2 regions of the Rhodococcus olei genome follow, and region 1 is predicted to be linked to the other one. Evidence: riboswitches for the same ligand, from Rfam matches in the RefSeq annotation. Region 1 holds a riboswitch; the other holds the start of a gene.
The links. A riboswitch is a leader RNA that binds a small molecule or an ion and turns the genes downstream of it on or off. The one in region 1 is predicted to bind cyclic di-AMP.
Positions count from the first base shown of each region.

Region 2: another riboswitch for cyclic di-AMP. It lies ahead of ABD951_RS13375 (C40 family peptidase); the one in region 1 lies ahead of ABD951_RS25540 (resuscitation-promoting factor Rpf1 domain-containing protein).

Region 1 covers NZ_BAABFB010000075.1:169,396-179,574, reverse strand. The annotation lists gene ABD951_RS25570 (DNA repair helicase XPB) at 1-592, opposite strand, end outside; gene ABD951_RS25565 (hypothetical protein) at 737-901, opposite strand; gene ABD951_RS25560 (hypothetical protein) at 929-1,093, opposite strand; gene ABD951_RS25555 (hypothetical protein) at 1,095-1,220, opposite strand; gene ABD951_RS25550 (helicase-associated domain-containing protein) at 1,359-3,635, opposite strand; gene ABD951_RS25545 (hypothetical protein) at 3,696-3,887, shown strand; gene ABD951_RS25540 (resuscitation-promoting factor Rpf1 domain-containing protein) at 3,957-4,586, opposite strand; cyclic di-AMP (ydaO/yuaA leader) riboswitch at 4,591-4,795, opposite strand; gene ABD951_RS25535 (glycosyltransferase 87 family protein) at 4,927-6,249, opposite strand; gene ABD951_RS25530 (YccF domain-containing protein) at 6,246-6,653, opposite strand; gene ABD951_RS25525 (hypothetical protein) at 6,656-6,910, opposite strand; gene ABD951_RS25520 (cold-shock protein) at 7,067-7,477, shown strand; gene ABD951_RS25515 (DUF2771 family protein) at 7,541-8,032, opposite strand; gene ABD951_RS25510 (MFS transporter) at 8,083-9,786, opposite strand; gene ABD951_RS25505 (glutaminyl-peptide cyclotransferase) at 9,852-10,179, opposite strand, start outside.
Region 2 covers NZ_BAABFB010000044.1:20,362-30,540, reverse strand. The annotation lists gene ABD951_RS13395 (AMP-dependent synthetase/ligase) at 1-1,135, shown strand, start outside; gene ABD951_RS13390 (glycosyltransferase family 4 protein) at 1,216-2,340, opposite strand; gene ABD951_RS13385 (gluzincin family metallopeptidase) at 2,394-3,665, opposite strand; gene ABD951_RS13380 (C40 family peptidase) at 3,746-4,789, opposite strand; gene ABD951_RS13375 (C40 family peptidase) at 5,015-5,581, opposite strand; cyclic di-AMP (ydaO/yuaA leader) riboswitch at 5,594-5,759, opposite strand; gene ABD951_RS13370 (hypothetical protein) at 5,888-6,295, opposite strand; gene ABD951_RS13365 (DEDD exonuclease domain-containing protein) at 6,304-8,031, shown strand; gene ABD951_RS13360 (Lrp/AsnC family transcriptional regulator) at 8,128-8,403, shown strand; gene trpD (anthranilate phosphoribosyltransferase) at 8,465-9,523, opposite strand; gene ABD951_RS13350 (hypothetical protein) at 9,572-10,033, opposite strand; gene ctaE (aa3-type cytochrome oxidase subunit III) at 10,160-10,179, shown strand, end outside.

The DNA.
Region 1 (10,179 bases):
CCATCTCCTGGTAGTCGCGCAGGTGCCAGCCGCCGTCCGCCGACCCCGGGAACGCGCCCTCGTAGTCGAGTTCGATCGGGTGCGCCTCGCCGTCGACGTATCCGGCGAGGTCCTCGGCGGGCCACCCGATCTTGAGCAGCAACTGCTTCAGGTGGCCGCGCTCGGACGGGTGCACGACGACGGTGTCGTCGTCGATCTGGGCGCCGAGCATCGGCGCGATCTTCTTGTGCCGACGCACCTCGGTGAGCACCGCGCGGTCCAGGCTGACCAGCACCAGGCCGTGCGCCGGGTTCTTCATCAGTTGCAGGCGGCCGTACCGGGCCATCGTGTCGACGACGTCGACGAGCAGCGGCTGCGGCACCGCGAACCGGGAGTACGTGACGAGGGCATCGACGACCTGTTCGGCGTCGTGCCCGGCGGCGCGGGCGTTCCACAACGCCAGCGGCGTCACCCGGTACGTGTGCACGTGCTCGGGGGCGCGTTCGAGTTCCGCGAACGGGGCGATCGCCTGCCGGGCCTCGTCGGCGCGCGGGTGGTCCACCTCGAGCAGCAGGGTCTTGTCGGACTGGACGATCAGCGGTCCGTCGGTCACGTGCGCCTCCTAGCGATGACAACCCCACCATTGTCCACGTGTTTCGGCGCGCGCGTCCGGACCGAGCAGGGGCGCGGGTCGACCACGCCGCGAAAACGGTGCGGGTGTCGACGCCGTTGTCGACACCCGCACCGCATTCTTCTCTCACCGCAATTCGGCGACGGATTTCCGTGCATCCATTACCTGAAAGAGTGCCTCGGAAATACCGGCGCGATATCCGGCGTCCCTTTCCGACCTCACCGGATTTTCGTCGAGCTCGTTTTCCAGGCGGGCGGCGATCCGGTCGAGTGCGAGGAGGGTTCGTTTCACGAAATCAGGTCTTTCTCTTCTGGTCGGCTACGAAAGGGCGGAGTGCCGGACTCGCTCGTCGAGCACGAACGCCTTCGCTGCGGTCAGCGCGTGGCGCCTGGCGCGGGACCGGTCGTCACCAGCTTCTGCCGTGCTCCACAGCCGGTCGAGGTCATCGTGGAGGTGGTCGAGCAGGGTGCTGCCTGCCTCCACCTCAGTGCCCTTTTCGCTTTCTGATCAGCTCGCCGGATTCGGCTTCCCGGGTGCGCTTTTCCGCACGCCGCTCCTTGATCGTCTGGGATGGTTTCTTCGGGCTCTTCCCGGGTTTCTTGTCCGCCATTGTCGCTCCTGGAATCGAAGTGGCAATCACTGGCCCAGACCATACGTCATTTCCCAGGAAAAGCCAGTCGCGCTGGTCCGGTCGCTGGGGGTGCCGAAAAACTCCCCGAAAAAACCCGACGGGTGCGGGTCGCGGCCGTCAGTCGACCAGTGACACCGACGTCACCCGGTGCAGGGTGAAGCGGCGGATCGCACCGTCGGCGGGATCGAACGCATCGAGCTGGCCGCCGCCGACACTGACCGGATCGACGATCCGCTCCGACGCGACCCCCTGCGCGTCGACGTACCCGATCCGGACACTGCGCTTCACCTTGACGGCGAGCTGCAGCAACGCCATCGTCGCGGCGCTGCCTGCGCGACTGCCGCCCGAGCGGACCGCGACACCGCCGGGGGTGCTCGCCGCCCGCTCGCCGGCCCGCAGCTGCCGGACCAGCTGGTCGAGCTGCTCGTCGGTCGGGGGCGCCGGGATCCGGCGGGTACCGCGGGACCGGCGTTTCGGCACCCGCGCTCCCCGCGATCGCAGGTCGACGATCGCGCCCGAGGAGTCCTCGCCGGCGGGGGCGAACCCGGCGGCGCGCAACTGGTCGAGCACCTCGCCGAGGGATGCCTGCGAGATCGCCACCGTCGGTGCCAGCGCGCGCAGCGCGAGCGGTTCGGCCACCGGGGACGCCAGCACCTCCGCCAGCATCGCCGGGTCGTCGCAGCGCACGAACGACCGCGCGATCCCGGCCCGCAGCCGGCCGTGCCGTCGCGCGACGTCGTCGATCAGGTACGTCAGCGACTGCGGCACCGGCGTCTTCGAGTGAGTCGTGAACAGGGTGTGCAGTTCGGCCGCGGTGCGGCCTGCGTCCAGGGCCCGCCGGACGCTCGCCTCGCCGACCCGGTACACGGTCGCGGCACCCGCGGACTCGACGTCGGCGACCAGGGTGACCTGCTCGAGCAGGTCCGGGACCAGCGGCCCCGGCGCGACCACCGTCAGGTCCGCCTGCACCAGCACGTAGTCGATCGGTGTCGGCAGGGCCGACGTCATCTCGGCGAGCACGGACTCCGGGGGAGCGCCGTGCAGCAGGCTGCGGCCGGGGGACGACAGCGCGCCCCGGCCGAGGAACCCGACTGCGGTCGCCTCCGCGAGGGTGTGCTCGATCGCCGACGCACCCAGCCGTGCCGACCAGCGGGGACGCCGCCACGCCACCACCGCCGCGACGTCGGCCGCGTCCGATCCGACCCCCGTCCCGAGCTCGGCGACGACGTCGAGGACGAATCGCCGGTCCCGCGGGGCGCCCGAGGCGCGCACCTCGTCCGACAGTGCCGCGATCGGCTTGTCCCCGTGGTCGCGCAGACCCACCACCCACGGTCGCCGTGGCAGCTCGAGCCACGTCTGCGCAAGCAGCTGCCACCGGTGCGCCGGGGATGCGTCGAGCCACGAGTCGGCGGCGGAGGTCGGAGCCCAGTAGTCGTCGCCGGTGTCCGCGGCGGGCAGCGGTTCGGGGATGCCGCTCGACACCAGGCCGGCGGCGGCGAGCAGTTCGACGAGCAGGCTGATCCGGGTGTCGTCGACGCCCGCGACCTTCGCGAGCCGGCGGATCTCCCGTACCCCGAGCCCACCGGCCTTGAGTGCGGGCGCCGGATGGTCGCCGAGGGCCGCGAGCAGGGCCTCGCAGTGCCGGATCAGTTCCAGCGCCTCGCCCGCCGCGGCGGCGTTCGTCTCGGCGGTCTTGTGTTTGTGGGTGCGCACCGGCGGCGGGGTCAGCACGGTCGGATCGGTCACGGTCTCGCCGCGCAGCGCCTGACCGACCTGGAACGGAAGCTCGACGGTCTGTTCGTCCAGCCAGGAGAGCAGGCCCAGCGACAGGAGCCGCTGCACGGGACGATCCGGCGGCGTGCCCGGTGCGGCGTCGCGGGTGCGGCCGATCGGAGAACTCGTCGCGAGGGTGTCGATCAGTCGGCGTTCGGCGTCGGTCAGCTCCGCCAGCGTCGCGGAGATCTGCTCGGCGGACATCGAGGTCGTCGCCGGGTCGATCCGCCACCCGACCGCCTCCCGGGCCGCCGGCGTCACGCGCAACAGTGTCGTGCCCCACACCAGTGCCCGCTCCCGCAGCACGGTCAGGGCCCGGTCCACGGCCTTGACCGGCGCCCGGCCCGCGACCGCATCGGTGAGCTGTTCCCGCCGCACGCCCGACTCGCCGGCCCCCTCGCGCGCGAGCAGACCGATCAGGGTGAGCTCGAGCACGCTCAGGTCGTCGGCGACACGCAGCACCGATGCGCGCTGCTCGGCCCGCGCCGCCAGCACCGACAGATTCGCCGGTGGCGGGACCGCGAGGTCGGGCCGCAGCCGCAGCAGCCCCGCCAGTTCGCTGTCGCTGCGGGCGCTCAGCCAGGTGGCCAGGCTGTCGGTCGAGGGATCGGTGGCGGTCATCGCATCTCAGATTAGTGACCTGGGCTGTACGCGATACAGGCTCGGTGTCAAAATGGCCTCGTGGCTAACAATTCGAGCAAGCAGTACGTTGATCCCGGCTGGCCGAAGCACCTCGAGGAAGGGGACCACGCGGTCACCGAACTCTCCTCGACCCGTTCCGGTGGGCTCTCCCCGTTCGGTGAGGACACCGAGTTCCCGCGGCCGGTGTCGGAGCTTCCCTACCTTCACCCCCAGACCGTCGTCAACCGCTGACGACCGGTCCGACGACCAGAAGGGCCCCGCACCGAATCGGTGCGGGGCCCTTCTTCCGTGTTCGGGGGCTCAGCGCTGGGCGACGAGCGGAGCGTAGGTCGTGAGGAAGTCGATGACCTGCGGGTTGAGCTTGGCCTGGTCGTAGATCGCGGCGATCTGCGGGTCGATCGCGATGCCGCGCGCCTTGATGTCCTCGAGGGTGCTGTCGAGCCGGTCGAGCACGTCGGCGGTGCCGTGGGTGGTCGGGACGCTGGTGACGTCCGGAGTCTGGGCGGGCGCCGGCGCCGGGGTCTCGACCTTCGCGGCCGGGGCGGTGCGCTGGGTCGGCGAGCTGGTCAGTCCGAGGCTGGCGGAGCAGGACGGCCACGCGCCCCAACCCTGCGAGGCGAGGACCTTCTCGGCGACCGCGATCTGCTGCTCACGGGTGGCCTGGTTGGCCGTCGCGGCGTACTGGCCGCCGCCGTGCGAGGTCCAGGTGCTGGGGGAGAACTGGAGGCCGCCCTGGAAGCCGTTGCCGGTGTTGATGGACCAGTTGCCGCCGGCCTCGCACTGGGCCAGCCGGTCCCAGTCGGAGTCCGGGGCGGCGCCTGCGGGGGCCGCGAAGGCCGCGCCCGCTGCACCGAACACGGCGGTGGTGACGACGACCTTGGCGGCGGTCTTACGAGTGTTCGTGGGCTTGCGATGGCGTCCAGCGCTCATGGAGGTTTCCTCTCCGCACGCGCCTGCGAGGTCAGCTGTCGGGTTCGGGCTGAGAGGTTGCCCGGCCGTGATCGCTCCGTGATCGGCGCGAAAAGCGGCTTCACCCCAAGGAAGGCCGGTTGCTCGCCTCCCGGTGTCCACTGGGGACGTGGGTCCCCCGTCCTCGTCCCTGGGTTCTTCCGTGGGAATCCGTTCCGCGGGACAAGGTTTGGCGCGGCGGTCCGGACTGGCCGGAACACCGACCGGAGATGACCGTACGTGGCCGACCGCGGTGAGTCACCTCATCCGTCACCGGCGTGTTCGTCGGCGTTTCGCCCGAGATTGGTGGCGTTTGCGCAGGTCAGGTGGTCGCTGCTCGTCCGAGACCGCCCCGTGATCCAACCGTTATGTGAGGCAGATCACAAGAGTTGTCGATGCTGACCTGGCCCTCCGCGCGACCCGCTCGGGCCATCGCGATCAGCGTCCCGACCGCGACCGCGACGAACATCAGCGGATACACCGCGCTGAAGATCGGGGCCAGCGTCGGCGACGTCGGAATCATGAACAGGCCGATCGCGTAGACCCCGTCCGGGAACCGGTGCGCCCAGCACAACAACGGGACGACGATCGCGACGGGCAGCAGCCACGCCGTCGCCCGACCGGCCCGCAGCGCGCGGTCCACGGCCAGGATCAGCAGCGGCACGAACCACACCCAGTGGTGCCCCCAGGAGAACGGCGACACCGCGCTGGAGGTGAGACCGCACAGCGTGGTCGCGAGCAGTTCCAGACCGCGCAGGTGGGCGAGACGCGCCGCTGCCAGGCCCAGCACGGCCAGCGCCAGGGCGACGGCCAGCCACAGCAGTCGCGGCGGCTCGGCGGTGTGCAGCCACCGGGCGAGCACCCCCGATGCCGCCTGGTTCGCCGGCCAGGCCGTCTCCCCGATCCGCGTCGAGTGCCAGAGCGTCCCGGTCCAGTAGGCGCGCGAGTCCGAGAAGATCACCGCGAACCCGACGGCCACCGTCGCGGCAAGCCCGCCGACCGCGGTCGCAGCCGCCCGCCACTGCCGGGTGACGAGCAGGTGCACGACGAACAGGGCGGGCGTCAGCTTGATCCCCGCCGCGATCCCGACCCCGACACCCCGCAGCCTGCTGCCCTCGGGTCGGCCCAGGTCCCACAGGATCAGCAGCATCAGCAGCAGGTTGACCTGGCCGAGCCAGATGGTGGTCCGCACCGGCTCGAGCCAGCTCACGATCACGGTGAGCAGGCCGCCGGCCAGGTACAGGGTGCGGTCGGTGCGGTAGCCGAGCAGTCGCCAGCACAGCACCACGACGAGGTAGAGGGCGGCGAAGTTGACCAGACCGCCGAGCAGGGTCGTCATCTCCGGCGAGAAGACCCGCAGCGGGGCGAACAACACCGCCGAGAACGGGGGATAGGTCCACCACATGCCGCCGTGCAGGGCGTGGTCGTAGAGTCCCGCGCCGGTCAGCACGGTGGCGCCGCCGCTGCGGTAGACGAGCAGGTCCAGGCCGTTGCGGAAGAACCCCCACAGCGGCTGACCGAGCGGGACGACGCGGTCGTGGGCGATGACGACGGCCGCGGCGAGGACCGCGAGCGTGCCGAGGAACAGTGGGTGGCTTGGCAGTGTCCGCCCCGCATCCGGGACGATGCGGGGCGGGCGGATCATGCGCTGTAGCCGGGTTGGCTGCCTTGTGTCGACCGGACGTCGACGATCTCCTTGCCGAGCGGCATCAGCGAGATCGGGATCATCTTCAGATTCGCGAGGGCGAGCGGGATGCCGATGATCGTGATCGCCATCGCGATCGCGCTCACCACGTGTCCGATGGCCAGCCAGATGCCGCACAGCACCAGCCAGATGACGTTGCCGATCAGGGATCCGACACCGGAGGTCGGTTTGTCGACGACGGTCTTGCCGAACGGCCACAGCGCGTACAGCCCGATCCGGAACGCGGCGATGCCGAACGGGATCGTGATGATCAGGATGCAGCACAGCACGCCGGCGACGAAGTAGCCGAGCGCCAGCCACAGCCCGCCGAAGACGAGCCAGATGATGTTGAGGATCAGTCTCACTGTTACTCCTCTCCTCGAACGCGTCGCCCGGCCCGCAGGGCGGACACGATGCCGAGCAGGAACCCGATCGGGCAGGCCATCGCCACCAGGTACAGGGCGAGACCGGGGGTGTGGTCGGTCGCGTGGACCACGAAGATCGCGACGATCGCGAGCAGACCGACGAAGAACAGGGCGAGTGCGACGCGCAGCAGAGCGGTGCCGCCGGCGGGGGACGGGGTGCCGGAGGCAGGCTCGCTGCCGGGGATTTCGGGGGCCACATGTCCACGGTATCGCCCGCAAACCCATGTGCCCGTGAAGGGCACGCGGGGGTAGACTGCGGGGCATCGCGTCCCACACACGGTGGGGCGCGTTCGTTTATGTGGTCGATTGACCATGGGGTCGTGAGACACGGACATGGATGAGCAGGTGACACAGTGCCTACCGGCAAGGTGAAGTGGTACGACGTTGAGAAGGGCTTCGGCTTCCTCTCCCAGGACGAGGGGGAGGACGTCTACGTCCGGTCGTCCGCGCTGCCCGCGGGGGTCGAGGGACTCAAGGCCGGGCAGCGGGTGGAGTTCGGGATGGCCGCGGGCCGTCGCGGACCGCAGGCCCTGAGCCTGAAGGTGCTCGACCCGGCGCCGACGCTGCGTCAGGGCGCAGTGCGGCGGGACGAGACGGTCCGCAAGCACACCCCCGACGAACTGCACGGCATGGTCGAGGACATGATCACGCTGCTGGAGGCGAAGGTCCAGCCCGACCTGCGCAAGGGCAAGTACCCGGACCGCAAGACCGCGCAGCGGATCTCCGAGGTGGTGCGGGCCGTCGCGCGCGAACTCGACCGCTGACGACAGGCCCGACGACAGCGAGCCCCCGGTCCGGTGACCGGGGGCTCGCTGCGTTCGGTGTCGCTACTGCGCGACCGCGGGCAGCTCCGGCAGCGTCTGGATCGCCCACATCGGGGCGAAGTCCCGCTGCGACGGCTGCTGGATGATCACGCCCAGCAGCTGCTCGTGCTCGCGGGTGGGGACCGTCACCGCGTACGCCTCGCCGGCCGTGTAGTCGCGGTACCCCTCGAACACCTCACCGGTGCGCGGGTCGCCGAACTGGACGTTGAGCCGCCAGTTGCCGTCCGCGATGTCCTTCGGCAGCGACAACTCGAGCGGGGAGCCCGGCGGGACCGGCAGGTTGGCGACCTCGAGATCCGCACACCGCATGCTCGAGTCGCAGACCCCGGCGTCGACCCGGACGGAGTTGCCGTGCGCGTAGGCGGTGATCGTGGGCAGGGTCTCGGGCGCGTTGCGGACGAGCACCGTGACGACCGCGGCGAGGCCGGCGGCCGCGATCAACACGACCACGACCACCATCACGAGGATCTTCTTCGTCCGGGCTTGCAGGGTCATCGCATTCCGTTTCTCGTTCTACGTCCCCGCCGCGGTGGCGGGTGCGGTGTTCAGTCGGCTCGGGAGCCGGTTCGCCTCGGGCCGTGGCCGACGGGGGCTTCCTGGTTGACGTGCTCGGGGCGCTTGCCGCCGAGGCCCGGCAGCAACGTGCGGCCACGGTACGTCAGGTACGTCTGGATCAGGCCGAGCACCAGCACGACCGAGACGACGGTGAAACCGATCCAGTACGTCGTCGGCAGCAGCACGCCGAGCGCGCCGCCGACCACCCAGCTCAGTTGCAGGACCGTCTCGGAGCGGCCGAAGCCGGACGCGATGGATTCCTCGGGCAGGTCCTGCTGCAGGGACGCGTCGAGGGACACCTTCGCCAGCGCGCTCGCCCCGGCCGCGACCAGGGTCGCCAGCGCGGCGGTGAGCAGGCTGTCGGTGACGGCGGCGACGACCGCGATCGCGGTCACCGCGGCCGTGCAGCGCAGCACGATCACCGCGGGCCGGCCGAGCTTGAGGCGGGCGCCGGCCGCGTTGCCGGCGAAGTTGCCGATCGCCGCGGCCGCGCCGACGAGGCCGAGCATCGCGGCCTGCACGAGCGGCTCGTGCTCGGTGCGCGACTTCGCGACGAAGGCGACGTAGAGGGTGAGGAATCCGGTCAGGACGCGGATCGTGCTGTTGCCCCACAGGCCGGTGACGGTGGCGCGGCCCAGCGGCTGTCTGCGCGTGCTGGGCGTGAACGCCTCCTGCTGCTCGCGGGTGATGACCTCGGTGACCGCGTCGTCGCCGTGGTACGCGATCGTCGCGGGGACCTCGCCCTCGGTGACCTCCACCCACGCCGGGATGCGCATGCTCAGGTAGGCGCCGAACGCGGTGATCGCGGCGGTCAGCCACAACGCCCCGGCGGAACCGAACGCGAACGCCACGACGCCGGCGACGCCGCCGGCGACGATCGTGCCGCCGATCAGCCCGAACACCGTCAGCCGCGAGTTGGTGCGCACCAGGTCGATGTCGGGTGGCAGGACCCGTGGGGTGACCGCGCTCTTGAGCACCGAGAACGACTTGCTCAGCACCATCATCCCGAGCGCGCAGGGATACAGGGCCCAGCTGTCGAAGTTGAAGACCAGCAGCAGGGCCAGGACGGTGCGCAACGCGAAGGACGCCGCCAGCGCGATCCGGCGGCCGCGCTGCAGCCGGTCGAGGGCCGGGCCGATCAGCGGGGCGATCACCGCGAACGGCGCGATCGTGATCAGCAGGTACAGCGCCACCTTGGTCTTGTCCTCGCCGGTGGCGGCGGAGAAGAACAGGGTGTTGGCGAGCGCGACCGCGACCGTGGCGTCGGTCGCGAAGTTCGCCATCACCGCGTACGTCAGATGTGTCAGGCCGGACTTGTCGGCGCCGTCGGCGGTCGCGGCACGGTGGAACGTCGCGATGCCACGGTTGGTCAGCTCCCGGCTGCGCATCGCCGCCACCCGGGTGACGGTCAGTTTGCGCGGAATCGGCGGCGGTTTCGGGCCCCGCGTCTTCGCGCCGCGGAGCTGTTCGGTGCGCTGCTCGGCGGCGTCGTCACGCGGGGGCGCCGACTCCGCGTCGGACGGTCGGGAGCCGGGGGTGGGACCGGTCGGGTGCAGCGGCGGCAGCGGCTGCCTGCGACCCGGCGCACGGCGCGGCGGCGGGTAGTTCGCGTAACCCGGGTGGACCGCGTCGTGACCGCCGTCGGCTGCTGCGCGACGCCCGTCGGGGTCGGAGGGTTGGCGCGGTGCGGTCACGGGTTCAATTCTGTCCTAGGAGCGGGCCGATGAACCACAGGCCCCCGACCGATGTCGCGGCCAGGTCAGGAGACGAAGCGCACATCGAACACGAACGGATACAGCTTGCCGGTGATCAGGAACCGGTCGGTGCCCGGAACGGCGGCGATGCCGTTGAGCACGTCGACGCCCTTCTCCTGCTCGGCGGTCAGCAGACCGGACGCGTCGACGATCGCGACGACTCTGCCGGTGGCCGGGTCGATCCGGACGATGTCCGAGGTCTGCCAGACGTTCGCGTAGACCATGCCGTCCGGGGTGCACTCGAGTTCGTTGAGCCGGTCGACGGGCTTGCCGTCGAGGGTCACCGCGACGCTGCCGACGGGCTGGAAGGTCACCGGGTCCCGGAAGGTCAGG
Region 2 (10,179 bases), on a different contig from region 1:
GCAGCCGGGCCGCCGCAACCTGATGTTCCTGCCGCTGGCCCACGTGCTGGCCCGCGCCGTCAGCCTCGCCGCGTTCAACGCAGGCACCACCGTCGGTCACACCTCCGACACGAAGAACATCCTCACCGCCTTCGGCGAGTTCAAGCCGGACTTCATCCTGTCGGTGCCGCGGGTGTTCGAGAAGGTCTACAACACCGCCAGCCAGAAGGCCCACAACGACGGCAAGGGCAAGATCTTCGACCTGGCCGCGGACGTCGCGGTGGAGTGGAGCCGCGCCCAGGACACCGGCGGAGCGGGATTCGTGCTGAACCTCAAGCACACCGTGTTCGACAAGCTCGTGTACGGCAAGCTGAAGGCCGCGCTCGGCGGCCAGTGCCAGCTCGCGATCTCCGGTGGCGCACCGCTCGGCGCCCGCCTCGGACACTTCTTCCGCGGCATCGGCGTCACGATCTACGAGGGCTACGGCCTGACCGAGACCACCGCCGCGATCACGGTCAACTCGCCGGGCAACCAGAAGATCGGCACCGTCGGAAAGCCGTTGGCCGGCAACTCCGTTCGGATCGCCGACGACGGCGAGATCCTGCTGTCCGGTCCGGTCGTGTTCACCGGGTACTGGCACAACGAGACCGCCACGAAGGAGGCGATCGACGACGGCTGGTTCCACACCGGCGACCTCGGCTCGCTCGACACCGAGGGCTACCTGAGCATCACCGGCCGCAAGAAGGAGATCATCGTCACCGCGGGCGGCAAGAACGTGGCCCCGGCCGTGCTCGAGGACCACCTCCGGGCGCACCCGTTGATCAGCCAGGCGATCGTCGTCGGCGACCAGAAGCCGTTCATCGGCGCCCTGATCACCGTCGACCCTGAAGCGTGGCCGGGCTGGCTCGAGCGCAACAGCAAGCCCGCCGGCGCCACGGTCGAGGACCTGCTCGCCGACGCCGACCTCGTCGCCGAGGTCGACTCCGCGATCGCCGACGCGAACCGCCTCGTCTCGCACGCCGAGGCCATCAAGAAGTACCGCATCCTGCCGGTCGACTTCACCGAGGAGACGGGTGAGCTCACCCCGACGCTCAAGCTCAAGCGCAACGTCATCCACCAGAACCACGGTGCCGTGATCGAGGCGATCTACGGCTGAGCAGCGTCGCTGCCGGTGAGTGGGTGACGCCCACTCACCGGCGCCGCAGCCGCGACGGCAGCGCGCGGCCGTCGCAGGCGCTACAGCAGGGCGCGCAGCTTCGCGGCCATCAGGTCCCAGCCCCATTGCTCGGACGCCCACTTCCGGCCGGCCACGCCCATCGCAGCCGCCCGGTCGCGGTCGGCGAGCACCGAGACCACCGACTCCGCGACCGCGGCCACCGAGCGCCCGTCGACGACGTGCCCGGTCTCCCCCTCGCGCACGGTTTCCGGTGCACCGCCGGAATCGCCGGCGATCACCGGGACACCGGTCGCCGACGCCTCCAGGTAGACGATCCCGAGACCCTCGACGTCGAGCCCCGCGCCGCGGGTGCGGCACGGCATCGCGAACACGTCGGCGATCGTGTGGTGCGCGGCGAGTTCGGCGGCCGGCACCCCACCGGTGAACACGACGTGCTCGTCCACGCCGACCCGGCCCGCGAGCCGACGCAGCGACTCCTCGTACGGTCCGCCGCCGACGATCACGAGGACGGCGCCGTCGATCTCCCGACGGATCCGCGGCAGCGCCCGGATCAGGACGTCCTGCCCCTTCCTCGGCACCAGCCGCGACAGGCACAGGATCGTCGGCCGCTCGCCCAGCCCGTACCGGGCCCGCAGCTCGGCCCGGGCGGCCGGATCGGGACGGAAGGTCTCGCTGTCCACGCCGGGCGGCAGGTGCTCGAGACCGGCCCGCGGTCCGAACGCCGCGGAGAAGCGGCGCCGGGTGTACTTGCTGACGTACGTGACGACGTCGGCGGTGTCGCCGATGCGGCGCAGCGACCGCCGCGCCCCGGGCACCATCGACCAGCCGACCTCGTGTCCGTGTGTGCTCGCCACCACCCGCTGTGCGCCGGCTCGGCGCAGGTGCGGCCCCAGCAGCGCCAGCGGTGCCGCGGCGCCGAACCACACACTGTCGCAGTCGCGGCTGCGCAGCAGCTTGGCCGCCTTCCGGGCCACCAGCGGGGTCGGCAGCATCAGCGTCGTGGGGTGCCGGACGACCTCGAACGGCTGCTGTGCGTCGAACCTGGTGTGGCTGTCACCACGCCACCGCGGCGCGTACACGACCAGCTCGTCGGCGGGCAGCGCCGTGGCCAGCGCGTGCAGGTAGGACTGGATGCCGCCGGGTCGCGGTGGAAAGTCGTTCGTCACCAACAGGGTTCGGCGCATGGGTCCACCGTATGCGGTGGCTCCCGGACCCGGTGCCGCAGGGTCGACGTCGGTCAGTGAAGCTGATCCGACAGCCAGGATCCCCACTGCGCGATCAGCTCGCGGGTCGGGACCCCGAGCACGGCCCGGATCCGCTCGTCGACGACGGTTGCGTCCGCGGGTCCGGTGGCCAGCGTGCGGTACAGGTCCCGCAGCCGGTCCTCACCGAACCGGTCCGCGATGAACGTGGTCACGGTCCACGCCGACTCGTACGCGGCGACGGCCCGCTCACCGCCCGCGGTGAAGTCGGCGTCCGACGGCAACCGGGCGGGAGGACCGTGCGCGGCGACCGCGGCCGACACGGTCGGCGCGACCGCCCTGACACCCTCGCCGTCTCCCCGGTGCCCGACGTGGTCGGCGAATCCCTCCAGCATCCACATCGGCGACCCGTCGGTGGTGCCGGCCCGGGTCGCGACGTGGGTCAGCTCGTGCCGCAGGACCGCCCGGCGGTTCACCTCGGTGAGCCGGTCACCGGCGGTGGGGCTGAACACGATCCGTTGCCCGGTCACCGTCGACGCCCCGGGCGTCACCGCGTCGGAGACGGACACCGCGGCGATGTCGGACCCGCTGTGCCCGGTACCGACCTGCTCGGTGAACTCGTCCCGGTCCGCGGTCACGATCACGACGGCGCGGCGTGCCCAGTCGGGGCCCCACACGTCGGTGACCGCGGGTACCGCGGTGGCGAGTTCGTCGACGAGCGCGTCGATCAGTCCCTGCTGCCCGGGGTGGCCGAGCACCACCGAGGTGCCGCCCCCGGTCTCCACCGACCGGGTCACGATGGGACCGAAATCCCAAGGACCACGCCACGTCTGGCGGTCGTACTCGGCGAGCGGCCGGTCGGAGACCAGTTTCCACTCGTCACCGCGGCGCGCGACCACGAGAGAGACCGGCTTACGGGTCGGGCCCTGGTCCGCCTCCGCGATCGCGTACCGCAGGTGGACCTGCGGTGCCCACACGTCGGTGGCCTGCAGCTGCTCCGCCAGATCGCTCGGAACCGGCGTCTCCGGTGCGTTGCCGATCTCGTAGCCCCAGTCCGACAGCGGCACGCCCGCCAGGTTGTGCATCCGCCGCAGCTCGGCGGGCAGGAACTCCGGCATCGCGCCCTGGTCGAACAGTGCCGCGAGCGCCGCCTCGTCTCCGGACCGCACCGCGACGGCCCACCGGTCCAGCAGTGCCTGGACCCCGGCACGACGCGCCTGCTCGAACGGACTCGCCGGCGCCGTCGACGTCGACGCGGCGGCCGGCTCGGACGGGTGCGGTCGCAGGGTCAGACCCGCGGCTCCCACGACGACGAGCAGCAGGCCCCCGAGCGCGGCGGCCTCCCAGGGCCGGATCCGGCGCCGCGGCGCTTTCCCCGCGTCGATGGTCAGTACCTGCGGGCGCCGTAGAACGGGTAGGCGTCCAGCGGGGCGACCTTCACCGGCACCCCGAACGTCGACGCGTGCACGATGTTGCCGTTGCCGGCGTACATGCCCACGTGCGACGCGTCGGAGTAGTACAGCACCAGGTCACCCGGCTGCAGGTCTTCCTTCCGGACCGGAGTGCCGGAGGCCGCCTGGGCCTGGCTCGACCGCGGCAACACCTTGCCGATCTGCTTGTACGCCCACACCATCAGACCCGAGCAGTCGTAGCCGTCGGGGCCGGTGGCGCCCCACACGTACGGCTTGCCGACCTGCGTCAGCGCCGCCTGCAGGGCACTCGAGTTGGACCCGGGCACCAGGCCTTTCAGCACGATCGACGGGTCGTACCCGGGTGGGAACGCAGACCCGGCGAGGGTGGCCTTCTCCGCGCTGGTCAACGCGGCGAAGGCCTGGGTCACCTGTCCGATCTGGGCCTGCAGGTCGCTCTGCGTGCGCTGCAGGTCGTCGCTGATCGAACGGGCGTGCTCGGTGGCCGTGCGGGCGTCGTCCGCCGACCTGCGCGACGCCTCCTCCGCGGCCGCGGCCGCGTCCCCGGCCTCCTTGAACTTGCCGACCTGGGCCGCGGTGTCCGCGGAGAGCACGCTCAACGTCGACATCTGGTCGAGCAGCTGCTGCGGCGAGTCCGAGACCATCACCGCGAACAGCCGGTTGACGCGCCCGCCCTGGTAGTTGGCGGCCGTCAGACGATCCACAGCGGGCTGGAACTGCGCCATCGCGCTCCGCGCCTCGTCGAGCCGCCGCTGGTCCTCCTGGTGACGGGTCTCGGCGTCCCGCTGGACCGCGAGCTTGGAGTCGAGGTCGATCTGGGCGTTGTGCATCGCCTCGGTGGTCTGTTCCGACTTCCGCGAGAGGTCGGTGAGCCGCTGCAGCGCGGCGGTCGGATTGTCGAGCGCGGGATCGGCGCCGGCCGGACCAGTGCCGGCAGTCGCGAGCGCGAGGGTGAGTACTCCGGCAGCGATCGCGGTGGATCGCTTCCTCAGTGACGCCACGAACCGGGTACTCCTGTTCTTCCGCACGAAAAAGTCTCGGCAAGGTTACGGAACGGCACAGCGCGGTGTCCACCCGGTGAATGACGGCCGGGCGAGACCTCGGACACCGCGACGGGCCCGCCGATCCGGAAGGGATCGACGGGCCCGTCGGCGGTCTGCGATGCGTCGTGGCACTTCCCCGTTCCGCGGCGCATCACGGACACGTCACCAGGTGGGCGGCGGCCGTCAGTAGCGGCGCGCGCCGTCCATCGGCATCGACCCCAGCGGGGCGCGCTTGACCGGGGTGCCGGAGGTGGCGGCGTGGATGATCTCGCCGTTGCCGGCGTAGATGCCCGAGTGCGATCCGCCGTAGAACGAGACGACGTCACCGGGCTGCAGGTCCTTGGCCGACACCGGCGTGCCGGCCGCGGCCTGGTCGTAGCTGGTGCGGGGCAGGTTCAGGCCGGCCTGCTTGAAGGCCCACTGGACGAGGCCGGAGCAGTCGAAGGCATCCGGTCCGGCGGCGCCCCACACGTACGGGGCACCGATCTTGCTGGCCGCGGCCTCGACGGCCTTCTGGCCCACGGTCTTGATCTGATCCGGAGCGGGCACCTGCACGTTCGGCAGCGGCGGGAGCTGCGGCAGGGCCGGGATCTGGATGGTCTGGGCCGGAACGCCCGGGATGTCGAACGTGCCGACGCCGGGCACCGTGACCGGTTCGGCGAAGGCAGGGGCCGCGGTGGCCGTGATCGCGCCGATGGTGAGGGCGCTGGCGACGGCGGCGCGCCGGGCCTTGGAGCTCAGTGTTGCCACGAAAGGAGGTGCCTTTCTTCCATTCCTCCGCCGACCGAGTTAGCTGACGGGTTCGGGCCGGGAAGATTCGGCCCTACCCGACGGCACGCGGTCTGCGCTCCGGCGGGATTCACCCCAATGGAAACGTGGGTTCCCGGTTCGATTCCCTTGCGGGAGATCGATTAGGCGGTACCTGGCGATGCCGCTCCGGTGTGGCGCGGCAAGACTCCGTCAGGTCTCGAGAAGATTACGAAAGCCCTCCGGCGGTGTCGACCCGAAGCCCGCCGGAAACCGGACAAAGCGCCCGTTTTTACCCCTCGACAACCATCAGGCGACTCCGGTGTCACGAACAGATAACGACCGACCGGTCTGCGTCGGATCGACGGCCGGAACCAGTCGCAGCCTCGGCACCATACCGACGTCGGCGAGCGCCTCCATCGCTGCTCGTTCGTCCTGCTCAATACTCATTCGGGCCGCAACGGCGGCACCCGTCGCCGGCACCGGGTCCGCCGCCCCGGGGTACCCGAGCAGCACCGTCACCACGCAGTCGCCGCAGGCGATGTCGCGAACCGCGCACTCGCTGCAATCCACAATCATTGTGACCCTCGTCTCATCCGTGCCGCCGGGCGTTTCCCGCTGCCCGATACGACGCACGCTAGCGAAGCCCCCCGACAGCACATCCGACCCGAACCGCCTGCCACCGGGCGGCTCCGACGGCACCAGCGCGACCCGCATCGGAAGCGATGTCGGTGCCGCCGCCTAGCCTCGGCCGCGTGAGTTCCCGCGACGCCGCCGCACACCAGCTGACGTTCGACGAGCTGGACACCCCGTTGCGGGACACCACGTTCGTGGTCGTCGACCTCGAGACCACCGGCAGCAGCCCGGCCGACGACGCGATCACCGAGATCGGCGCGGTGAAGATCCGCGGCGGGCAGGTGCTCGGCGAGCTCGGCACCCTGGTCGACCCCGGCCGCACCGTTCCACCGCACATCGTCACGTTGACCGGCATCACGTCGGCGATGCTCGTCGATGCGCCACGCATCGAGCAGGTGCTGCCCAGCTTCCTCGAGTTCGCGCGCGGTGCGGTGCTGGTCGCACACAACGCCCCGTTCGACGTCGGGTTCCTGAAGGCTGCGGTGGCGCGACACGACCTCGCCTGGCCGCCGTTCCAGGTGCTGTGCACGGTCAAGCTCGCCCGCCGCGTGCTCTCCCGCGAGGAGGCGCCGTCGGTGCGCCTGTCGGCGCTCGCCGACCTGTTCCACGTCACCACCCGCCCGACCCACCGCGCCCTCGACGACGCCCGCGCCACCGTCGACGTCCTGCACGCACTGATCGAGCGGGTCGGCAACCTGGGCGTGCACAGCTACCCGGAGCTGGTCGACTACCTGCCGAACGTGTCGTCGGCCCAGCGCGGCAAGCGCGGGCTGGCAGCGCACCTGCCCCGCACCCCCGGCGTCTACCTGTTCCGGGGCCCGTCCGACGAGGTGCTCTACGTCGGGACGGCCGTCAATCTGCAGCGCCGGGTCCGCGGCTACTTCACCGGATCCGAGACCCGGGCGCGGATGAAGGAGATGGTGGCACTGGCCACCCGCATCGACCACGTCGAGTGCGCGCACGGACTCGAGGCCGCGGTACGCGAACTGCGCCTGTTGGCCGCCCACGCGCCTCCGTACAACCGGCGCTCGAAGTTCCCCAAGCGGGCGTGGTGGATCACCCTGACCGACGAGCCGTTTCCCCGGCTGTCGATCACCCGGCGCGCCGACGCCGACTCCCTCGGACCGTTCACGAATCGCACCGACGCGGCCGACGTCGCCGCGACGATCACCGACGTGTGCCGGATTCGAAACTGCACCAAGAAGATTCGACGCGACCAGGTGCACGGACCGGATTGTCCGGACGGCGTCGTCGGCGGCTGCCCGGCCGGCTCCGACCCGCAGACACCCGAGCGGTACGGTGCGGCGGTCGCGGCGGTGCGGGCCCTGATTCGCGGCACCGACGACGCCCCACTGCGCCGGCTGCGGTCCCGGATCGACGAGCTGGCCGCCGCCGAACTGTTCGAGAGCGCGGCCCGGCTGCGGGACCGTACCGCTGCCCTCGGCACCGCGTTGCGTCGCGCCCAGCGGCTCGCCGCGGTCGCCGCGATCGACGAACTGGTCGCCGCCCGGCCACGGGACGGCGGGGGCTGGGAGTTCGCCGTGGTCCGCGCCGGCCGGCTCGCCTCGGCCGGGGTCGCGCCACGCGGTGTGCCCCCGATGCCGGTCGTCGACGCCCTGACACTGGCCGCGGAAACGGTGCTCCCGGAACCGTCGCCGCTGCGGGGGGCCACCGCGGGTGAGGTCGGGCTGCTCGCGAGCTGGTTGGACTCCCCGGGCACGCGGATCGTGCGCACCAGTGACGGGTACGCGGAGCCCGCCCGCGGCGCGGGCGCGTGGCAGAGGTGGTGTGCGCTCGCGCGCGGTGCGGCGTCCTAGTCTGATCGGGCGACAAGCGCACGCGGTGCTCCATGCCGCCGCCGACAGGTGCCGCACCCTTTACACACGCCGCACGCTTTACATACAAGGAGCGAGATGATCAACGCCATCGTCCTCATTCACGCCGAGGCGAACCGGATCCCCGAGACCGCCCAGGCCGTCGCCGACATCGCCGGGGTCTCCGAGGTGTACTCGTGTGCGGGCGACGTCGATCTCATCGCGATCGTCAAGGTCCGCGACCACGAGCAGATCGCGGACGTCGTCACCGGCTCGATCAACAAGGTGGCCGGCGTTCTGCGCACCACCACCCACATCGCGTTCCGGTCCTACGCGAGCGCCGACGTCGAGGCCGCGTTCTCCATCGGCGAGTGAACGGCGGGAGCCGCCGCCCGGTCGACCGGGCGGCGGCTCCCGTCGCGGGGGTGCGACGCGGTCAGCCGGCGAGCCGCTCGCTCACGGCGACCCAGCGGTCGAGCAGCGCGGCCGCCGCACCGTTGTCGATGACCTCGACAGCGCGCGCCATTCCGGCCTTCAGCGCCTCGTTCAGGTTGCCGCCCAGGCCGTGGTAGGCGGCGATGGCACCGCCGGCGTTGAGCACCACCGCGTCGTGGACGGCGCCGCGCTCACCCGCGAGCACCGCCCGGGCGATCAGCGCGTTCGCCTCGGCATCTCCGCCGCGCAACGCGTCCAGCGGAACCCGCTCGATCCCCAGTTCGGTCGGGTCGATACGCGCTTCGCGAACCGTGCCGCCGCCGACGACGAACGCCGTGCTCGTGGTCGAGGTGGTGATCTCGTCGAGGCCGTCGTCGCCGCGGACGACCAGCGCGGACACCCCGCGGCCGGCGAGCACGCCGGCGAGCACCGGCTGCAGGTCCGCGAACGCGCACCCGATCAACCCGGCGCGCGGCCGGGCCGGGTTCGTCAGCGGCCCGAGCACGTTGAACACGGTCGGGATCCCGATCTCCTTGCGGGGTCCGGAGGTGAACCGGAATGCGGGATGGAAGGTCGGCGCGAAGCAGAACCCGATCCCGACCTCACGCACGCACGTCGCAACCGCGTCCGGGTCGAGGTTGATCCGGACCCCGAGCGCCTCGAGCACGTCGGCGCCGCCGCTCTTCGAGGACGCGGCCCGGTTCCCGTGCTTGACCACCCGAACCCCGGCGGCCGCGACCACGACCGACGCCATCGTCGAGATGTTGACGGTGTGCTGCCGGTCGCCGCCGGTGCCGACGATGTCGACGGCATCGGTGTTGCCCGCGGCGGAGTCGCCGGTGTCGAGGTCGAGGGTGCGGGCGTGCGCGAGCATCGCGTCGGCGATACCGGTCACCTCGGCCGGCGTGGTGCCCTTCATCTTCAACGCGACGCCGAACGCGGCGATCTGGGCGGGGGTGGCGTTGTCCGACATGATCTCGCCCATCGCCCACGAGGCGGTGGCCGCGTCGAGATCACGTCCGTCCGTCAGTGCACCGAGCACCTCGGGCCAAGTCCCCATACCAACCGCCTCTTGTCTCGTCATCGCTGCATCGAATCGGTCAGCAGTTTAGTCAGCACCGGCAACCGGATTCGGCGGCGGCTGCAGCGCGTCCCAGCCCAGGACGGTGCCACCGGCCCGTTGCGCCAACCCGGCCATCCGGGACCGCTCCTGGGAGCAGTGCAGGGCGTCGAGCACCTGGGTGCGCTGCAGCACGACCGCGACCAGTTCGTCCCCGCTCGCGGCGACCGGCGCCTGCCGGGGGTCGCGGGACACCGTGTACCCGTCCTGCGCGGCGAGCGCGACCGCGGCGTCGACACCCTCGGCCGGCAACCGGAGGTGGTGCCGGAGGACGGCCTCCGCGTCCTGGATCCACCGCGGGTCCGCGGCGGCCGCGCGGTCGAGCGCGGCACTGCACGCCTCGACGTCGTCGTAGCTCGACGCGACCACGACCAGGTCCTCCCGGTCCCGGTCCAGGGGGACCGTCCGACGACGCCGGAAGAGGTTGTGCCACCACCGCGCTCGAGTCATGCGGACAGCGTCCCACGAGCGCCGACCTGCACAATCACGGGCTCGGGCATACTGGAACACGGACACGACGCGCCCAGGACGGACCCGGGTTCCGCTCGCTTACGACAAGGCGTCATACTTCCTTCTGTGACGAGCGCAGTAGGGAC